DNA from 4 places in the Lysinibacillus sp. VIII_CA genome. Region 2 is predicted to be linked to each of the others. Evidence: riboswitches for the same ligand, from Rfam matches in the RefSeq annotation. Region 2 holds a riboswitch; each other region holds the start of a gene.
What was found. Region 2 has a riboswitch for S-adenosylmethionine ahead of metA (homoserine O-acetyltransferase MetA). Riboswitches for the same ligand answer to the same signal wherever they lie in the genome.
Positions count from the first base shown of each region.

Region 1: it holds a riboswitch for S-adenosylmethionine, as region 2 does, so the genes downstream of both, ACP3VS_RS12270 (methionine ABC transporter ATP-binding protein) here and metA (homoserine O-acetyltransferase MetA) in region 2, are expected to answer to the same signal.
Region 3: it holds a riboswitch for S-adenosylmethionine, as region 2 does, so the genes downstream of both, ACP3VS_RS17900 (bifunctional homocysteine S-methyltransferase/methylenetetrahydrofolate reductase) here and metA (homoserine O-acetyltransferase MetA) in region 2, are expected to answer to the same signal.
Region 4: it holds a riboswitch for S-adenosylmethionine, as region 2 does, so the genes downstream of both, ACP3VS_RS09730 (cyclase family protein) here and metA (homoserine O-acetyltransferase MetA) in region 2, are expected to answer to the same signal.

Region 1 is NZ_JBNFXM010000007.1:187,625-191,176, reverse strand. Features, by position in the region: gene ACP3VS_RS12275 (methionine ABC transporter permease) at 1-584, opposite strand, end outside; gene ACP3VS_RS12270 (methionine ABC transporter ATP-binding protein) at 574-1,602, opposite strand; SAM riboswitch class I at 1,686-1,789, opposite strand; gene ACP3VS_RS12265 (thioredoxin family protein) at 1,846-2,157, opposite strand; gene ACP3VS_RS12260 (hypothetical protein) at 2,173-2,514, opposite strand; gene gcvH (glycine cleavage system protein GcvH) at 2,606-2,986, opposite strand; gene ACP3VS_RS12250 (arsenate reductase family protein) at 3,068-3,424, opposite strand.
Region 2 is NZ_JBNFXM010000006.1:63,506-67,057, forward strand. Features, by position in the region: gene ACP3VS_RS10540 (TrmB family transcriptional regulator) at 1-394, shown strand, start outside; gene ACP3VS_RS10545 (hypothetical protein) at 416-799, shown strand; gene ACP3VS_RS10550 (nucleotide excision repair endonuclease) at 845-1,216, opposite strand; SAM riboswitch class I at 1,419-1,528, shown strand; gene metA (homoserine O-acetyltransferase MetA) at 1,627-2,562, shown strand; gene ACP3VS_RS10560 (endospore germination permease) at 2,618-3,552, opposite strand, start outside.
Region 3 is NZ_JBNFXM010000016.1:28,152-31,703, reverse strand. Features, by position in the region: gene ACP3VS_RS17905 (protoporphyrinogen oxidase) at 1-1,040, shown strand, start outside; SAM riboswitch class I at 1,143-1,242, shown strand; gene ACP3VS_RS17900 (bifunctional homocysteine S-methyltransferase/methylenetetrahydrofolate reductase) at 1,332-3,179, shown strand; gene metH (methionine synthase) at 3,172-3,552, shown strand, end outside.
Region 4 is NZ_JBNFXM010000005.1:180,277-183,828, reverse strand. Features, by position in the region: gene ACP3VS_RS09740 (Cof-type HAD-IIB family hydrolase) at 22-795, shown strand; gene ACP3VS_RS09735 (DedA family protein) at 887-1,483, shown strand; gene ACP3VS_RS09730 (cyclase family protein) at 1,513-2,250, opposite strand; SAM riboswitch class I at 2,340-2,446, opposite strand; gene ACP3VS_RS09725 (hypothetical protein) at 2,547-2,948, opposite strand; gene ACP3VS_RS09720 (AraC family transcriptional regulator) at 3,111-3,552, opposite strand, start outside.

The DNA.
Region 1 (3,552 bases), on a different contig from region 2:
AATGTCACATCTTGGCGATTTCTTTGGAAACCGTCTAGGAAGGCTAAGTTCCCGAGACCCCCTGCACCGATTATCCCTGCCATTGCTGTATAACCGACAAGTGCTACAGCCGTAACAGTAATACCCGAAATGAGTGCTGGTAATGATTCAGGGATCAGTACTTTCCAAATAATTGTGGCTGTTTTAGCCCCCATTGAACGAGCTGCTTCAATAACACCCTTATCAATTTCTCGTAGCGCAATTAATACCATACGTGCATAGAACGGAGCCGCACCGATAATTAAAGCAGGTAAAGCAGCATTGGCTCCACGGATTGTACCAAGTAAAAACTTAGTAAATGGAATTAATAAAATAATTAACACGATAAATGGAATAGAACGGAATATATTAACGAGTGACCCTGTTAAAAAACTAACAATTTTATTAGCCCATAACTGATTCGGACTAGTTAAAAACAGGACAATCCCAATGGCTAACCCTAGAATAAATGTAATAACTGTTGAAATGGCCGTCATATATAATGTTTCATATGTAGCCTGCCACATGCTATCCCAGTCTACATTCGGAAAGAGATTAGTTAGCATCTGCAATCACCTCCGTTTGCACTTCCACTGTATTTAAATAGCTTAAGGCTTCAGTCACGTTTGCTTTCGACCCATCAATTTGCACAATGAGAGTACCATATGCACCATTTTTGGTTTGCGAAATATTCCCATGTACAATGCTTACTTCCACATCGAATTGCTTTACTAGATGTGAAATAACTGGCTGTTCTGTTTTTTCACCAACAAAAATCAATTTGACAAGTTGTCCAGTTGGATAATTTGCTTTGATTTGTTCTACTGTATCCTGTGTTTCCTTTGTATTGGTAATTTGCGCTACAAATTTCTTAGTAATGGCAGCCTGAGGAGCCTGGAAAACTTGCAATACTTCTCCACGCTCTACAATTTCGCCTGCCTCCATCACTGCTACACGATGACAAATCTTGCGGATGACATGCATTTCATGAGTAATGAGGACAATCGTTAACCCTAAACGTTCATTAATATCCACCAGTAAATCAAGAATGGCATCTGTTGTCTCAGGGTCTAGAGCAGATGTAGCCTCATCACATAGTAAAACCTCTGGATTATTGGCTAATGCTCGCGCAATCCCTACACGTTGCTTTTGTCCACCAGAGAGCTGTGATGGATATGCTTGATCACGACCTTCTAGGCCAACAAGTGCTATCAATTCCTTCACCCGTGCCTCACGTTGAGCTTTTGATACACCTGCGATTTCTAATGGGAAGGCAATGTTTTCTGCAACTGTTCGTGACCAAAGTAGGTTGAAATGTTGAAAAATCATACTAACCTTTTGTCTAGCTGCTCTAAGCTTTTGACCTTTAATCGATGAAAAAGCCTGATTGTTCACTGTTACTGTTCCTGTTGTTGGTTTCTCTAAGCCATTAAGTAAACGAATCATCGTACTTTTACCAGCGCCACTATAGCCGATAATGCCAAAAATTTCACCCTTATTAATAGTCAGGTTAACATCTTTGACTGCCGTTAATTCGCCATTTGCTGTTTTGTATTTCTTCGTTATATTTTGAAGCTGTATCATAGCGAATACTCCTTTTCTTATATAAAAAAACCCCTCCACTTATAGACAAGTAGAAGGGGTCACGTATTATACGTTGAACCGTTCTCTCATCTTTCAAAGAAAAATCTTTGGGTGATTTGGCACCTTTTCACTATGTGATGGTTGCCGGGCTTCATAGGGCACTTCCCTCCGCCGCTCTTCATAAGAGTTCGATATATTTAATGTTTTAGTAATATATTTGTTACTTTACCACGCTAATAAAGTTCAGTCAATTAATTTTTTTAACAATTCGTACAAAAAAGGTACGGATTGAAAAGCATAAATCTTTTCTGTCACTTTGCCACCGTCACAAACAAGTAAGCACGGAACGCTTTCAATTTGATGCTCAAAAGCAATTTGCTCCAAAAAATTAATATTTGCTTTCCCTAGCTTTAGGTGAGGTAATAGTTGTTCTACAATTGACATCATTTTTGATGCCACTGCACAAGTACCGCACATCGGTGTATATAAATAAAACGCAGCTTTTTCTCCGGACTGTAATGCCGTTTCCCACTGCTCTTTCGACCATTCTTCCATTTAGTTCACGCAACCTTACAAAATATATTCATTATGGATTGAGAAATGCGCACGAAGTAAAATCATGGCTAACACTTTTCTAGGTGTCGTTTCTACTTCCTTATATGTTGGCATTGTTCGTAAATGCTCTGCTTCAGGATAATGTCTGTCCATTAATGCACGTAGCTTATCGCCTGAAGTATCGGCATCAAAAAAGGTAAATAGCTCATAGCCCTCATAGGGATCGATTAGCTCTTCTAATTGATGCACACCAATTGTTCCATTCGTACATAGTATTGTAACATTCTCGTTTAAAATTGGCTCAATTTGTAGCTTATCTGAGCGTCCTTCTACTATCAAGCATTTCCCATCGAACATTACGCCACCTCCATTTAGACATTCCCACTTATACGTTATTATATAATAAAAAACGCCGGTAGTTTCCGACGTTTTTTGATTATGGCTTGTCTTATTCTGCTGTCATCTCTTCGTATTGTTCTGCTGTCATAAGTTTATCAACTTCTGATGCATCAGCAGGCTCTACGACGATCATCCATGCTTTTTCATATGGTGATTCATTAACGAATTCTGGGCTATCTTCTAAATCTGCATTAACTTCAACTACAGTACCTGAGATTGGTGCATATAATTCAGAAACAGTTTTTACTGATTCTACGCTACCGAATGGATCATCCGTTTTGATTTCATCGCCAACTTGTGGAAGCTCAACGAAAACGATATCTCCTAATTCAGATTGTGCGAAGTGCGTAATACCAATACGTACTTTTCCATCTTCTACTTTAACCCATTCATGCTCTTCAGAGTAACGTAAGTCTTTCGGTGTGCTCATGCAAAAAACCCCTCCATAATTATGTAATATATTCACTTTCAGTGTGCCATACTTCTCCTATAAAAACAAGAATAAAAACGGCTATATCCAAGCTTGCTCAAAATCGGATTCTTTAAACCCTAAAGTTACTTTTTTTCCATCTGTTACGAGTGGACGTTTTATTAACATCCCATCCGAAGCAAGTAGCTCAAGCTGTTCTTCCTCAGTCATATCAGCTAGCTTGTCCTTCAAACCAAGGTCACGATATTTCATGCCTGAAGTATTAAAAAACTTCTTCAAAGGAAGACCACTGACTTGCCATAAAGCTGTTATTTCATCCTTTGTTGGCGGCTGCTCTACGATATGTACCTCTTCATAGGAAACGTCATGATCATTTAACCACTTTTGCGCTTTTTTACATGTTGTACATTTGGGATAATGGAAAAATTGAATCGTCATTAAAATGCTCCTTTGCTGTCTTTTTCTGTAGTATACCATCATAATCATCGAGAATGGTGGAACTTCGCTCATTTCCGTAAGTCTATCCATCCATTTTGTATTTTTATCCGTTACTTTGACAAATAATT
Region 2 (3,552 bases):
AGCAGAGACAAAAGTCATCCTATCGATGTGGGAAGATATGTACGATACCTTACGTGAGGATATTGAAGAGGTATCTCAGCATGTGGAGGTGCATGGCATCACTTTATATGTCGAGGAACATCTAGCATCTATAGACATGCACAGAGCCACACACTATACGAGAAAGACTTCTACACCTCATTGGTTTATTTTATCGGTTGATGGTCAAGAAATGATTTATGGTCACTCGCCATCCAACCAAGAAACCGCATTTATAACGAATGACCCTGTGCATATTTATTTACTAGAGGATTATATTTGGCATGATGTTCTTATCAATAGACTAGTAAAACGCGATGATAATGAATTGGAGGACTGGATTGCTAAAGAACGTAAAGCATTTTTCTTAGAGTAGTTATAAGGGAAGGGGAGCATCTTGAAAAAATGGATGTTGCCAGTATTACTTTATTTATTAATGATGGGTGGATGTGATTCTGCACCGCTGCCGGTTTTTCCTAAGATTCAAGAGCTAACAATCGTTCCTGACCATATCCAACAACATATTATAGCTACAGACAGAATTCAGTTATTGTATGAAGATGACGTGACGTACTATCTTGTCATGTTTTCAAAAGGAAATGTGCTAGCAAGTGTAGCAGCTAATGAAAATAGGTTAGTCATTCATTTCAAGGAAGGAAGCGAGCAAAAGAAAGAAGCTCTACCCTATGTCTATGCCATCAACAAAAGCGCGGAGCTGACTATTATCGAACTGTATATTAATGGCAAAAGCATGCCGATAGATCGTATTACCATGCTGTAATAAAAAACCGAAATCCCTAAAAAGAGATTTCGGTTTTTATTGATATTAATAAAATACTTTATCTACATTGTATTTGGAGCGGAACGTATTAATCGCATACGTTTCATAAATTTCACGTTCCATAGGATCTTCTACTTCATAGACTTCAATTTTGAAGACCTCGTCACGATAGTTTTTCATCGGAGATACATTGTCTTCAAAATGTTTTTTTATGCGTTGGCGAATTTTACGTGCTTTGCCGACAAATAATAACTCATTCTTTTCATTATAAAATAAGAAAATGCCGCCTTTATCACGTGTGATTTTGTGGAAGTCGATGAAACCAAAGTATGGTGTAATTGGGACATCACCTGGTTTTACATCTTGTTCGCGTTGGCGAATAACTACATCTGGTTTTGGAAATTCAATATTAATCAAAGTATTCACGTTCCTCTCTATTACTAAAGATATATGGTAACATAATAGCGGCATGTTTACCATAAAATTTCATGTAGAATAACCATATACAGCAAGCTTAGTGTTTATCAAATTAATGTAGAACATGCATAGGAATAACAAAATATTCTATGAATTATTGATATTCTAACTAGTCCATGTTACAATTCAAAATAATTAAATAATCTTATCAAGAGAAGCAGAGGGATTTGGCCCGATGACGCTTCAGCAACCTCTAACAAATGTTAGAAAGGTGCTAATTCCAGCAAAGGTTTTTCCTTTGAGAGATAAGAGTGAACGTGAAAAAAATCCTTCTCATTCTATCTCATATGGAATGTGGAGGATTTTTAATTTTTTTAGAAAAAGGAGCAAAAAAGAGAGGGGAATGCTAGATGCCAATTAATATTCCGAAAAATTTACCTGCTGGGGAGCATTTACGTGAGGAGAAAATCTTCGTGATGGAAGAGGATCGTGCGAGAACACAGCAAATACGTCCATTAAACATATTAATTTTAAATTTGATGCCCGAAAAAGAAAAAACGGAGCTACAATTATTACGTTTACTAGGAAATACACCCTTACAGGTCAATATTACTTTTTTAAACACGGCTACTCATGAATCTAAAAATGTCAGTAAATCTCACTTACAATTATTTTACACAACGTTTAACCAAATTCGTCACCGACGTTATGATGGTATGATTATTACTGGGGCACCTGTAGAAAAAATGCCATTTGAAGAGGTTAACTATTGGCAGGAAATTGCTGAAATTATGGATTGGTCTAAAAAGAATGTGACATCCGTGCTACATATATGTTGGGGGGCACAGGCTGCGTTATATCATCATTATGGAATTGGAAAAATAGAGCTTTCTGCTAAATGCTCCGGCGTTTATTCTCATGTGATTACTGATTTAACAGTGGATTTAGTACGAGGCTTTAGTGATTTATTTACAGCCCCTCATTCTCGCTATACATCTGTCTCGATTGACGAGGTTCGCAATCATCCAGACTTACGCTTATTATCCTATTCAGAGGATGCAGGTGTGTTTATCGTGCAATCTAAAGATAATAAAAACATTATGATTACAGGTCATTTAGAATATGATGCGACAACACTGGCTGATGAATACAGTCGCGATGTTGCCAAGGGCATTGATATCAACGTTCCAGTAAACTACTTCCCAAATGATGATCCAGAAAAGGAACCGATGAATACATGGCGTGCCCATACACATTTATTGTTCTCCAACTGGTTGAACTACTATGTATACCAAGAGACACCATATGAATGGGACTTTGTGGACGAAATTGAATATCATATTTAAATAACAATAACAAAGTCTAATTTCTTCGCTAAGTAGCTGAAGGAATTAGACTTTGTTATTCTAAATTCTTCTTGTCAGAAACCGTAATATCTGGTTTAGCCTGATCTTTCTGATTGGAATCTGTAGCAACATCGTTAGTTGGATTATTTTGATTGGTATCCATATTATTAGGTTTCATCTGATTATCTTGGTTGGAATCTGTAGCAGCATCGTTAGTTGAATTATCTTGATTGGCATCCATTTTATCAGGCTTAGTGTGATTATCTTGGTTGGAATCTGTAGCAGCATCGTTAGTTGGATTATCTTGATTGGCATCCCTATTATTAGGTTTTATCTGATTATCCTGGTTGGAATCAGTAGTAACATCGTTAGTTGGATTATCTTGATTGGCATTCATATTATTAGGTTCCATCTGATTATCCTGGTTGGAATCAGTAGTACCATTGTTAGTTGGATTATCTTGATTGGCATCCATTTTGTCAGGTTTAGTGTGGTTATCTTGGTTGGAATCTGTAGTACCATTGTTAGTTGGATTATTTTGATTGGCATCCCTATTATTAGGTTTTATCTGATTATCCTGGTTGGAATCAGTAGTAGCATCGTTAGTTGGATTATCTTGATTGGCATCCCTATTATTAGGTTTCATCTGATTATCCTGGTTGGAATCAGTAGTAGCATCGTTAGTTGGATTATCTTGATTGGCATCCATTTTGTCAGGTTTAGTGTGGTTATCTTGGTTGGAATCAGTAGTAGCATTGTTAGTTGGATTATCTTGATTGACATCCCTATTATTAGGTTTCATCTGATTATCCTGTTGGGAATCCGTATTAGCAGGATTAGGTTGATTTCCTTGATTAGCATCCGTATTACCCACATCAGTTACTTGCCCCTGATTAGCATTCGCAGCCGCATTCCCTTGTGATTTTCGATTACGTATGACGGCTACAATAAGTAGCAGGATAGGTAATAAAATGGTAAAAATAAATGAAT
Region 3 (3,552 bases), on a different contig from region 2:
AAAGCACACTTATCTCTGATCAGGCCAAACAAGAAGCTTTAAAAGATTTAACTTTACCCAATGCAGGCTTTACAAAAGAAAGCTCGATAGGGGAATTTCTAACTTATTACCTTGGTGAAGAGCTAGTGGAAAATCAAATTGCACCAGTTCTAGCAGGTGTCTATTCTGGTGATTTACACCAGCTTTCTATTGCCTCCACTTTACCGTATTTAATTGACTATAAAAATGAATATGGAAGTATCATAAAAGGTTTTGATGCGAATCGTGAGCAATTTGTTAAAGCAGCTAATAAAAAATTTATTTCATTTCAAAATGGATTATCCTCTTTAATTGAGCGATTAGAGCAAACATTAACAGATGTAGACATCATTAAAGGTGTAGCCACAAGTCAGGTCAAAAAAATGGAGAACCACTTTTTGATTTCCTTAACAAGTGGTCAAAACATTGAGGCAGATTATGTTGTTCTAGCACTACCAAATGAGGCAGTCCAAAGTATATTGCAGGACGACTCCTTAACACATTATTTTAATCAGTTTACTACAGCGTCAGCCATTACCATTTATCTGGGCTTTGATGTGCCTGATGCAAACTTACCAGCGGATGGTACAGGCTATATTGTATCTCATAATTCTGATGTCACTTGTAATGCAGCAACTTGGACGAGTCGTAAGTGGAAGCATACATCGAAAAACAATCAATTACTTGTGCGCCTATTCTATAAGAGTATAAATCCGGCGTATGAGCAGTTACGTGATATGACTGATGATGAATTGGCAGCGGTTGCTTTAGAAGATGTTCGAAAAAGCCTAGGAATCGATGAAAAACCAACCGTTGTGAATGTTACAAAGTGGATTGATCAAATGCCTAAATATGACTTAGCACATCGTGAAGCGCTGCAAGGCTTATTACTAGAGCTAAATGAAAACTACCCGAATTTATCGATAGCAGGTTGCTCTTATTTTGGAGTAGGTATTGGTGCTTGCATTCAAAATGGGAAAAAAATTGGTGAAGAGCTTGCGGAAGAACTATCCAATCTTTAAGTTTTTAAGCGGAAAAATTCTTTGTTGTGAGAAATAGTCTTGACTCATACGTCTGTAAACGATATGATTCTTTTAATTATTTAAAAAATTCATACTTAATAATTCTTATCAAGAGAAGCAGAGGGACTGGCCCATTGAAGCTTCAGCAACCAACTTTTTGTCAGGTGCTAAATCCAGAAGACCGTTGAGTCGAAGATGAGAAGGAACAATAATGATGAGTCGTTAAAGCCTTCTTTTTATATAAAAGAAGGCTTTTTATTATACAGAGATAGAGGAAGAGAGGCTAGATTTATGGGATTGCTGGAAAGGTTAAAAACACATGTATTGACGGCAGATGGTGCAATAGGCACAGTGTTGTATGGCTATGGATTGGAGTATTGCCATGAGGAAATGAATGTTCAAAGACCTGAATTAATTGAAAAGATTCATAGAGAGTACATTGCAGCTGGTGCTGATATCATTCAAACGAATACATACGGTGCCAATGCCATTAAATTAGCTCGCTATGGACTAGAATCGAGTGTCCAACGATTTAATGAAGCAGCTATTACTATTGCCAAGCGAGCAGCAGCAGATGGCGGTCAATTTGTTTTAGGAACAATAGGTGGTATTCGTGGTATTCGTAAAAGCGATGCCACATTAAATGACATTTTAAAGACCGTTGAAGAACAGGCAAGTGTGCTACTTGCAGGGAATCCAGATGGCCTTTTACTCGAAACCTATTACGATTTTGAAGAATTAACAGCAACATTAAAAATGCTACGCGCCAAAACTAATATACCGATAATTGCTCAAGTATCTATGCATGAGCCTGGTGTTTTACAAAATGGTATGTCTCTAAATATTGCACTACATGAGCTAGAGATTCTTGGTGCAGATATAGTAGGTGTCAATTGCCGTCTAGGTCCATATCATACGATTCAAGCTTTTGAGGGTGTAGAACTTCCAGAAAAGGCGTTTATGTCGGCCTATCCAAATGCTTCGTTATTAGATTTAGAGGATGGGCGTGTTGTTTATGAGTCGGAGGCTGATTATTTTGGTCGCGCTGCTGTCGAGCTGCGTGATCAAGGGGTACGCTTAATTGGGGGGTGTTGTGGTACGACACCAAAGCATATTGCAGCCGCAAAGAAGTATTTAGAGGAGCTATCACCAGTTAGTGAAAAGTATGCGAAACCTGCAAAGATTGAGATTGTTCGTGATGCAGAGCCAGCTAAGTATGAACCACTTCATGAAAAAGTAAAACGTGAGCGCTCGGTCATCGTGGAGTTGGATACGCCTAGACACTTAGAAATAGAAGGATTTCTTGAAGGGGCCAAACAACTATATGAGGCAGGTGCCGATGTAGTGATGATGGCAGACAATTCATTGGCATCCCCACGTATTAGCAATATTGCAATGGGTGCCTTATTGAAAAGTACGAATGGTGTACGCCCTCTTACTCATATTACCTGTCGAGATCGTAATTTAATTGGCCTGCAATCGCATTTAATGGGCTTAAATGCATTAGGGATTCATGATGTGTTAGCTGTTACGGGTGACCCAACGAAGGTTGGAGACTTTCCTGGTGCCACCAGTGTATATGATGTCTCCTCGATGGAGCTTATCCAATTAATTAAACAATTAAATGAGGGAGTCTCTTTCTCAGGGAAACCACTCCGAAAAAAGGCAAATTTCTCTGTGGCTGCTGCATTTAACCCAAATGTTCGTGTTTTAGATCGTGCTGTTGCACGCTTAGAAAAAAAGATTGAGCATGGGGCAGACTACTTCATTTCACAGCCTGTGTATACGAAGGAAAAAATGATAGAAATTTATGAAGCAACCAAGCATTTACAAGCACCGATTTATATTGGTATTATGCCCGTTACGAGTTATAAAAGTGCTGAATTTTTACATCATGAGGTGCCAGGTATTAAATTATCTGAAGATGCTTTAGCAAGAATGAAAGCATGTGGTGAAGATAAGGAACGCGCCACACTTGAAGGTATTGCAATTGCCAAGGAATTAGTAGAAGTGGCTGCGCAATATTTCAATGGAATTTACCTCATTACACCATTTTTACGCTACGATGTGACATTAGAGTTAATGAAATATATAGAGCAATTGGATGAACAGAAAAAAGGGGTAAGTATAAATGGCTAAGCACTTAATTGAAGAACAACTTGATAAACGAATATTAATTCTTGATGGCGCGATGGGAACAATGCTGCAAAATGAAAACTTAACAGCAGATGATTTTGGCGGGGAGGAGCTAGATGGGTGTAATGAAAATCTAGTGCTAACTAGACCTGATGTCATTGAAAAAATACATCATAAATACTTAGAGGCAGGAGCAGATATTATTTGTACAAATACATTCGGTGGAACACCACTTGTATTAAATGAATATAGTCTGGGTGCAAAAGCGGAGGAAATTAATAAACGTGCAGTCGAGATTGCTCGCCAAGCAGTAGATAATTATTCTACTTCTGATTGGCCCCGCTTTGTTGCTGGTGCAATGGGTCCAACAACTAAA
Region 4 (3,552 bases), on a different contig from region 2:
TACTATGAGAGGGTGGAGCAGATGACGTATAAAATAGTATTTTTTGATGTGGATGGTACACTAATCAATTATGAGAATGGTGCTGTGGAGGAAAGTACGAGGCAGGCTATTCGACTATTACAGGAAAAGGGAATCTATCTTGTGGCTGCGACAGGAAGACCGTTGTCCATGTGTGAAGAGCTGAAAAATTTAGGGATTGAAACCTTTATTACGGCGAATGGGGCATATGTGAAACACAAGGATGTTGTGATACATAAAATTCCGATTGAGAAGGGCATTGTTCAAAATGTTCAAGCTTTTGCACAGCAACATCAGCATTCCTTAACATTTTTTACAGAACAACTTACGATGAATGATATACAAAATCCATTAGCCTTAAGCGCGATGCAAGAGACATTGTCTTTATGTGATTTTCCAGTTAGAAAAGAAAGCATTATGGATGAAGAGGTTTTTCTTATGTGCCTTTATGCTGATGAACAGGCTGAAAAAAGATTAGCTCGTCAATTTTCGAATATATTACGGCAACGATGGCATCCTTATATTGTGAATGTTTTACAGCAAGATGTGTCCAAGTCGATAGCCGTAAAGGCTGTACTTGATTATTTTGAGATTAATGCTAAGGATGCCATAGCTTTTGGAGATGGAGAGAATGATATAGATATGCTAGAGCTGGTTGGCCTTGGGGTAGCTATGGGGAATGGGAGCCAAGCTCTAAAAAATGTTGCAGATTTTGTTACAAAGAAATCCATTGAAGGTGGCATAGATTTTGCTTTACGAAAGCTGCACATTATTTAACGACATGGAAAGGAAGTAAAGTGGAGGCTTGAGAGACTCTTTTGGTATACAGTTATGAGTATATAGAACAATGTATTAGGTGGGATGAAAAATGGCGCAGCATGTGCAATCTCTAATTGAACATTACGGGTATTTTGGCATCATCGTGATCCTAATTGGAGGCATTGTTGGGTTGCCACTTCCCGATGAAGTATTTTTAACTTATGTAGGCTATAGTGTTTATCGAGAAAGCCTTGGACATATCCCAGCTTTAGTAAGTGCTCTGATTGGCGCAATGGGGGGGATTACTTTAAGCTACTATATCGGCCGTCGATTTGGCTTACCGCTCTTGCAGAAATATGGGCCAAAGATTCATATAACTGAGCAAAAAATTGAATTTACTAAAAAAATGTTTATGAAAGTGGGGCCTTTTTTATTAATTGCTGGCTATTTTATTCCTGGTGTACGCCATCTAACAGCCTATATCGCCGCTATCAATAATTATCCATATAGGAAATTCGCTTTCTTTGCTTATACAGGGGCATTTATATGGACTTTTACATTTATAACCTTAGGAAAAGTGCTAGGAGAGAAATGGCGATTCGTCGGTTACTATTTATCTCATTACAGTATGTACGTCATCTTGCTGTTTGTCCTAGTCATGTTAATTATTTATTATTTATTTAAAAAAAGAAACGTACAAAAGTAAAAGTCAGTAGGATTCCTACCGACTTTTTGTTATGGCAATATGGCAAATGAACGTACAGGGAATCCAGATGCTTTTTCAGGCTTGGGTACTATATTAAAAATAATAGCACCTATAGGAGGTAGCTTGTCTAAATTAGTCATGAGCTCAATTTGATAAGTGTCTTGATTGAGGACAAAATATTCACCAACTAATTGGCCACTTTGACGAAAATCAGTGGCAGAATCAGTATCAAAAGTTTCATGACCTATTGCACTTACTTTACGTTCCTTGAATAGAAATTGTAAGGCCTCCAAGCCCCAACCTGGGAGATGATTATCTCCATTGACATCTTTATTACTAAATGCCTCTTTATCTGGCCAACGCTTACTCCAATCTGTTCGCAGTGCCACAAATGTACCTTCTTCAATCTGTCCATAGTGTGTCTCGAATTCTAGAATATCTTGTACACTGAGCGTAAAGTCATGATTACTAGCAGCCTCCTGTGATTTATCAATGACGATAAGCGGAAGAACAAGCTCCTTTAGTGCTAATTCATCTAGAAATCGAGTATCTCTTACAAAGTGAATGGGTGGGTCAATATGTGTTCCATATTGTCCAGGAAAAGAAAACTGCTGTGCAAAAAATCCATCATCATGCGAGAATAATGTTTCAAATTTAGCATCTTCAAACATGAAAAAATGAGGTGAGTCTGGGCCGAAGGTATGTGTCAAATCGACCCATTGTTTTGATTTTAGTAAGTGCAATGCTTGTAAAAGTTCGTTAGACATTAAATTCCCTGCTTTCTAAAAGTAGTAGTCAATAAAAAAAGAGTCCTCAATCGAAGAGGACTCCCGGAATCAAACATAGGTAGTGCGTCTTCTCATCTTTCAGGCTTAAATTTTGCCAATAGGAATTAGCACCATACTGCTTGAGCTGGTTGCTGAGACTTCATCGGGCCGATCCCTCCGTCTCTCTAGATAAGAAATAGGATATAAGAATTTTCAGAAATAATAGTATAAATACTTTAACATATATTTTTATAGTTTACAACTTTGATAGGATTACAGGGTTAAAATTAATTTACTTACCAATTCAAAATTAACGTTACTCGACAGCAGGCACTATCCATAAGCTGTATTCTAAAATTATCTGGTGTATAGTTGGTTTCAAATTTTGTAGTAATGCCTGTGGATGTAATTAATTTTTCGACCTCTGTTTTATTTGAAAGCTGTGCAGCATTCTTTAAGTCATGTGCAAATTGTTGAGAACTATCAATTTTATCTGTAAGTAATTGTGCCTGCTGCATAATCGTCTTTATCCGCGTAGCTGAAGATATTAATTTTTGTGTATCAACAGGGGGAAAGGGACTATTACTAGTCGGCATTGCTAAATGTTGTGAAAAGGTTCTAGCTGCAAGTTGATGGTCTGTCGATGGTATCGGGTAATGGTAGGGGTGAATAAAATAAGGATAAGGATTATAATACAAATCAATTCCTCCTAGCCAGAAGCTGATATCTTATCTTATGTATCATGATCTTTTTAGGTGTTTGAATAACGCCATTCCTGTACTGAAGTGTTAATATACTATGCTGAATGGTATGCCACACAAACTAAAAAAGGAAGCGATGGCGCGCTTCCCTTTTGTTCTTTAGCCAAGAACGTTTAATACATCATCTATTTTTTTGCTATGTGACAGGATTCCATAATTCATCCACGTTAAAAAATCCACCTCATAGACACAGTTTCTTTTAACAGCCCTTAGGTTTTTCCACATAGAGGATGTTAAAATAGTACGCTCTTCATTCTCATAAATGGAGTGTTGCTTGTCGAAGGTGATAAACAAATGATCAGCGTCTAGTTGTTGCAGCTGATTTGAAGTCAGATGAGCTTTACGCTGATTAAGCGGTATTTTCCACACCAATGGATCAGGCGTTAAGCCTAAGTCACGGTATAGAATTGGCCCTGTATAACCGCAATCAGGGCCAGCATACAGTGTAATGCCAATGGCTGAAATGCGAAGAAATGCCACACTTTGTCCGTAAACGGATCTACCTAGAATTTTTCGAGCCCTCTGTACCTTGTCCTCATAT